DNA from 3 places in the Herbaspirillum sp. NPDC101396 genome. Region 1 is predicted to be linked to each of the others. Evidence: predicted binding sites of a transcription regulator. Region 1 holds the regulator's gene; each other region holds the start of a gene.
What was found. Region 1 encodes sigma-54, which starts transcription at its own class of promoters, with help from an activator protein. Its sites were predicted from a motif close to TGGCANGNAANCTGCTTT; they were not measured.

Region 1 (2,270 bases):
GCAGATCGAGAAGCTGCGCGAAAGCCCGGCACTGTCGTTGTCCGGCGGCGAACGCCGGCGTGTCGAAATCGCCCGTGCGCTGGCGACCGATCCGCGCTTCGTGCTGCTCGACGAACCATTCGCCGGTATCGATCCGATCGCCGTGATCGAGATCCAGCGCATCGTGCGCTTCCTCAAGGAACGCGGCATCGGCGTGCTCATCACCGACCACAACGTGCGCGAGACGCTGGGCATTTGCGATCGCGCCTACATCATCAACCAGGGCACCGTGCTGGCCAGCGGCAGCCCTGACGACATCATCGCCGATGAGTCCGTCCGCCGCGTGTATCTGGGCGAACACTTCCGCATGTAATCCGCAGGCAATACGCTGCCAACTGAAAACTGAATGAAACAATCCCTCCAGCTTCGCACCTCTCAGCATCTGGCATTGACGCCGCAGTTGCAGCAGTCGATCCGTTTGCTGCAGCTGTCGACGCTGGAACTGCACCAGGAACTGGAACAGATCCTGTCGGACAATCCGCTGCTGGAACGCCTCGACGATGCGCTCGACAATTCCGTGCGGCTGCTTGCCGACGGCGCCCTCAGCAGCCCGTCTTCGGCGCAGGCGGAGCCGGTCGAAAACAGCGCCGCCAGCGCTGCACCCGCGGAAGGCGAAGCCGGCGATCCGCAGGACAGTGCAAGCGGCGACGAGCATGCGAGCGGCGATGCCGACTGGAGCTTCGACGACGTCGCCCGCACCGGCAAGACACCCGACGACGAAGACTCGCGTCCGCAACTCGAAGCCCACGACGTCACGCTGCGCGAACACCTGCAGGAGCAGACCCGCCTGACCGTGCGCAGCTTGCGCGACCGTGCGCTGATCGAACTGATCGTCGACGCGATTGACGACCACGGCTATCTCGAAGAATCGCTGGAAGAAATCCATGCGCGCCTGCCCGAAGAACTGGAAATCGAACTTGACGAACTGACCATTGCACTGAAGCTGCTGCAGAGCTTCGAGCCGGCCGGCGTCGGCGCGCGCAGCGCCTCCGAATGCCTGGCGCTGCAGGTCCGGCGCTTGCCGAAAGTTGCCTTTGTCACACGCCGGCTGGCGCTGACCATCGTTGAAGATTACCTGGCGCTGTTCGCCCAGCGTGATTTCAATAAAATCAAGAAAGCGCTCGGTTGCGACGATGAAGACCTGCGCGAGGCGCAAGCCGTGATTCGCCAGTGCCATCCGCATCCCGGCGCCATGTTTGCATCGGGCCGATCCGACTACGTGGTGCCCGACGTGATTGTCAAAGCGTCCAAGGACGGCTGGCAGGTTTTGCTCAACCACGACGTGATGCCGCGGCTGCGCGTCAACGCCATGTACGCCAACGCACTCAAGCAAGCCAAGGGCGACGGCTCGCTCGGTTCGCAGCTGCAGGAAGCCAAGTGGCTGATCAAAAATATGCGTCAGCGCTTCGACACAATTTTGCGTGTCGCCCAGGCAATTGTTGAGAGGCAACGCAACTTTTTTTCACATGGCGCCGTTGCCATGAGACCCCTTGTGTTGCGCGAAATAGCTGATACACTGGGTCTACACGAGAGCACTATTTCTCGTGTAACGACTCAGAAGTACATGCTGACCCCGCATGGCATGTTTGAGTTGAAATACTTCTTCGGCAGCCACGTCGCAACAGAAACCGGAGGTGAAGCTTCCTCCACTGCGATACGGGCTCTCATCAAACAACTGATAGGAGCAGAAGACCCTAAGAACCCACTCTCTGATAGCAAGATTGCAGATATGTTGGCGGAACAGGGCATGGTGGTGGCGCGACGGACCGTCGCGAAATACCGCGAAGTGCTCAAAATTCCGCCGGTGAATCTCCGCAAATCTCTGTAAGTTTTTCTGTAGCAAAGCATCGTTGCTGTGTTCTGTTGAGTTCGGGTGTTTTGTTCTGGTGCTGCCTGCAAGCAACCGGACAATGCGTAAGAACCTCCAGCAATCTCACGATAGGAGTGCTGTATGAATCTGACCATTAGTGGCCATCATCTCGATTTGACCCCCGCCATCCGCGAGTACGTGCAAAACAAGCTGACGCGCATCAAGCGCCACTTTGACCATGTGATCGACATCAGTGTCATTCTCAGCGTAGACAAGCTGACCGAAAAAGAAAAACGCCAGAAGGCAGAAATAAACGTTCATATCAAGGGGAAAGACCTGCATGCCGAGAGCATTGCACACGACCTGTACGCCGCCATTGACATGCTGATCGACAAACTGGATCGCCAGGTGATCAAGCACA
Region 2 (2,270 bases), on a different contig from region 1:
CAGCAAGGCTCATCGTGACCGGATCAGGAGGCTTTCTGGCGCGCTTCGAGTTCGGCCACGCGGGCTTCCAGCTCTTCCAACTTGGCGCGGGTCTTGGCCAGCACCTGCGCCTGGATGTCGAATTCTTCGCGGGTGACCAGGTCCAGTTTGGAGAAACCCTGGCTCAGCATGGCCTTGACGTTCTTTTCGATATCCTTGGCCGGAGAGTTCTCGATAGCCTTGTTGATTTTGGATTGAATATCTTCGAAGAATTGTGGCTTATCCATGATGCTTCCTTTTATTAGTAGTGACGATCCGACAAGTGTAGCGCTTTCGTTGTCCTGCGGGAAAACAAAGCGGCGCAAAAGGCGGCCATGTGATCGGCGTGATGGCGTTACCTGTCAGAATCGCGTCGCGCGGAAACGTTCATCACCGGTCCTGCGAAGGGTTGACGGCCTGTCCAAATATAAGAAGGCGACCACCGAAAATCCCGCGTAAGATCGTTGCAGGGCATTGCATTTTTGCAACAGTTTCTTGCGTGCTCAACTGGGTGGCAAAACCGCGCCCAGCCATGCACCATAAAAAACAAAAATTTCCCAGTGGAAAATGTTATGTTGAAATTGTTGCGCACTATTGTTGTGCGCCAAGGTTTGTGTTTCACTCTAATGCACTGTTTTTGGGAAAAAAAGAAAAAATGCCTAATTGGAATGTTGATTTGCGCTAAAAAAAGTAACGCAAACCGCCAAAAAAGGGTTGGCATGGCTCCTGCTATACAAGTTGTGCAGAAATGAACAATTTGTTGTTTAACAGAAACCTAGAGGGACGCCATGAAAAAATTGATTCTTGCAACAGCAGTCGCAGCATCGTTAGTCGCCAGCTTCGCCCATGCGGAAGACGCACCTAAGCCAGACAATGAAGTTACCTTCAATGCTGCCGTCGTCAACGACTACCGCTATCGCGGCCTGACTCAGACGCGCTTCGACCCGGCTTTGCAAGTTGGAGCTGATTACACGCACAATCCAACCGGTCTGTATCTCGGCACATGGCTGACCAACATCAAATGGATCAAGGATGCAGGCACGCTGACCGGCACTAACACCAAAGGCAATGTCGAGTGGGATATCTACGGCGGCAAACGCGGCGATATCGGCGGTGGCTTCACTTATGACGTCGGCGGTCTGTACTACTACTACCCAGGCAACACGCTGTCCAACAGCGGCGCCAAGAACGCCAATACATTCGAACTTTACGGCCAGGTGGGCTACGGTCCAGCGTACTTCAAGTACTCGCAATCGCTGACCAATCTGTTCGGCAACGTTAGCAGCAAGTACAGCCAGTACTTCGATCTGGGCGCCAACATCGACACTTGGTATGGCGTGATCCTCGGTCTGCATGTCGGTCGTCAGAACGTCAAGGGCAGCAACAACGGCGTCTCCAATGACCAATACAGCTACACCGACTGGAAAATCGGTCTGAGCAAGTCGTTTGACGAACTGGCCGGTGTTACCTTGGGCGTTGCGTATCTGGGCACCAATTTGAAGGATGGCGTGCAAACAACCCCTGTTTCCGATGGTTCCAAGAATGTCGGCAAGAGCGGCTTCGTCGTTTCCCTCAGCAAAACTTTCTAATTGAGGTCGGTATGAAACTGATTACAGCGATCATCAAACCATTCAAGCTCGACGAGGTGCGTGAAGCCTTGTCGGCAATCGGCGTGCAAGGCATTACCGTGACGGAAGTCAAGGGTTTCGGCCGCCAAAAAGGCCACACCGAGCTGTATCGCGGTGCGGAATATGTTGTGGATTTCCTGCCGAAGACCAAGATCGAAGCCGCAGTCGACGATTCCATCGTTGAGCGCGCGCTGGAAGCGATCGAGGCTGCAGCACGCACAGGCAAAATCGGCGACGGCAAGATCTTCGTACAGGATCTGCTGGACGTTATCCGCATCCGTACCGGCGAAACCGGCAAAGACGCTCTTTAAGGGGGAACAGTAATGAGTATTAAAAAAATGTTTTCAAGTGCGCTTGCAATTGGCACCTTGTTGTTGGCGGTAAGTTTCGCCGCACCGGTCCAGGCGCAAGACGCACCGAAGCCGGAAGCTGCAGCTGCAGCTGCTCCTGCGGCGGAAGCGCCGAAGGCTGACGCACCGAAAGCCGAAGCACCTGCAGCAGCTCCGGCTGCCGCCGCTGCTGCTCCTGCCGCCGCTGCAGCCCCGGCTGCTGCCGCAGCTGCACCCGTGCTGGTCCCTAACAAGGGCGACACGGCCTGGATGCTGGTATGTACTGCATTCGTGA
Region 3 (2,270 bases), on a different contig from region 1:
CAGGCGCCGCACAGGCCGTGCAGCGGCCACACGCCGAGCACGTCGTCGATCTTCCATTTGTTTTGCGTGCGGGTGAACATCCAGACGAAGATCGCGCCGGCGATGCCGCCGGTGACCAGCGCGCCCAGCGGATGCATCAGGTCGGAGCCTGCGCATACCGCCACCAATCCGGCCAGCGGACCGTTGTAGACGAAGCCCGGATCGTTCTTGCCCATCACCAGCGCCACCAGTGTGCCGCCGGCCATCGCCATGAGCGAATTGAGCGCGACCAGGCCATTCATCTTGTCGAGGGTTTGCGCGCTCATGACGTTGAAGCCGAACCAGCCTACCGTGAGGATCCAGGCGCCCAGTGCGAGGAAGGGGATGTTCGACGGCGGGTGCGCGGCGATATTGCCGTCCTTGGTGTAGCGTCCGCGTCGCGCGCCCAGCAACAACACTGCAGGCAGCGCGATCCAGCCGCCGACGGCGTGGACCACGATGGAGCCGGCGAAATCGTGGAACTCGGCGCCGAATGCGTTCTTGATCCAGGCTTGCACGCCGAAGTGCTGGTTCCAGGCGATGCCTTCGAAGAACGGATACACCAGGCCGACCAGCACTGCGGTGGCGATCAGTTGTGGATAGAATTTGGAGCGCTCGGCAATGCCGCCGGAGATGATCGCCGGGATGGCGGCTGCAAACGTCAGCAGGAAGAAAAACTTCACCAGTTCAAAGCCGCTGCGCGCCGACAGGACTTCGGCGCCGCTGAAAAAGCTGACGCCGTAGGCAACGTAATAGCCGACGAAAAAGTAGGTAATGGTCGATACCGCGAAGTCTGCGAGGATTTTGACCAGCGCGTTGACCTGGTTCTTGCGTCGCACGGTGCCCAGTTCCAAAAAGGCAAAGCCGGCATGCATCGCCAGAATCATGATCGCGCCGAGCAAAATGAAGAGCGCATCGGCACCATTTTTGTGATCATCCACAGAAAAATCTCCCAATAATTGTGCAAAAATATTTTAAAAGCACTCTATTAAGCAAATTTCATTCCATTTCGGTGCAAATTATTAAGCGACTGAATTTAAAAGGGATTTTTTTGAGGTTCCTGGAGCCGCGTGGAAATCGCACGTAAATCGTGCGAAATGATGCGTCCGCTTGGTGCGTCGTCAAAAACGAGCCGCTTGCGCAACTGTTGGCGTCTCGCCAGGTTTATTGGCAGGGAACGGAAGTCATTCAGGGTTTGGGTGGAGCAACATCGAGAATCTCAATACGAGTGATCCCGGGTCTGCACAGGTCGGCATTTGTTCATGGAACGGTCACATTGCATTGCTACATTGCAATTTTCCATATGATCAGCCAAGGAGTCCGCCATGTCCGACGATGCAGCATCTTCCTCTTCGCCGTCTTCACCATCATTGCCTTCGTCCCCGTCCGCACCTTTGTCTCCGCCTTCACGCCGCGATTTTCTGCGTGATGCGGCGCTCGGCGCCGGCGCGCTGTTGAGCGCAGGTTCGCTGACGTCCGCATTCGCCCAGCAGGCGCCTGCCGTTGTGACCTCGGAACGCTTGCGCCCGCAGGTCGACAGCGGCGCCATGAGCGGCGACATCACGCGCGATGCGGCGATGCTGTGGAGCCGCACCGATCGCGCGGCGCGCGTGGTGGTGGAGTATTCGGTCCATGAGAATTTCAAGAACACGGTCACGGTTGCCGGTCCCGCCGCGCTGGCGCGCAACGATTACACCGCGCGTGTGGATCTGCGCGGCTTGCCGGTGTCGCAGCGGCTGTATTACCGCCTGCGCTTTCATGACTTGCAGCATGAGTCGGCATGGAGTGCGCCGGTGACCGGCAGCCTGATCATTCCCGGCGGCGGTGAGCGTGACATCAGCTTCGCGTTTTCCGGCGACGAGGCCGGGCAGGGCTGGGGCATCAACGAAGCCTGGGGCGGCTATCGCGTGTATGAAACCATGCGCCGCTTCAAGCCGGATTTCTTCATCCATTCGGGCGACCAGATTTATGCCGACGGTCCGATCCAGGCCGAAGTGAAGCTCGATGACGGCAGCATCTGGCGCAATCTGGTGACGCCGGCCAAGTCCAAGGTCGCGCAGACGCTCGACGACTATCGGGGCAATTTTGCCTACAACCTGATGGACGCCAACAAGAAGCGCTTCATGGCCGAGGTGCCGTTCCTGGTGCAGTGGGATGACCACGAGGTGCGCAACAATTGGTATCCGGGCCAGGTGATCGGCGCAGCGGAGAAGCGCTATCAGGAGCGCGAGCTGGATGTGCTCAAGCAGCGC

Region 2: ACIROY_RS21470 (TorF family putative porin) is a predicted target of sigma-54. The motif match lies at 734-751, and genes of this name have one in related genera.
Region 3: ACIROY_RS07655 (ammonium transporter) is a predicted target of sigma-54. The motif match lies at 1,008-1,025, and genes of this name have one in related genera.

The regions. Positions count from the first base shown of each region.
Region 1 is NZ_JBIWNT010000005.1:86,094-88,363, forward strand. It holds gene lptB (LPS export ABC transporter ATP-binding protein) at 1-352, shown strand, start outside; gene ACIROY_RS17790 (RNA polymerase factor sigma-54) at 386-1,867, shown strand; gene hpf (ribosome hibernation-promoting factor, HPF/YfiA family) at 1,991-2,270, shown strand, end outside.
Region 2 is NZ_JBIWNT010000006.1:321,678-323,947, forward strand. It holds gene ACIROY_RS21460 (YifB family Mg chelatase-like AAA ATPase) at 1-13, opposite strand, end outside; gene ACIROY_RS21465 (accessory factor UbiK family protein) at 24-266, opposite strand; gene ACIROY_RS21470 (TorF family putative porin) at 807-1,607, shown strand; gene ACIROY_RS21475 (P-II family nitrogen regulator) at 1,619-1,957, shown strand; gene ACIROY_RS21480 (ammonium transporter) at 1,970-2,270, shown strand, end outside.
Region 3 is NZ_JBIWNT010000002.1:569,244-571,513, forward strand. It holds gene ACIROY_RS07655 (ammonium transporter) at 1-959, opposite strand, end outside; gene ACIROY_RS07660 (alkaline phosphatase D family protein) at 1,344-2,270, shown strand, end outside.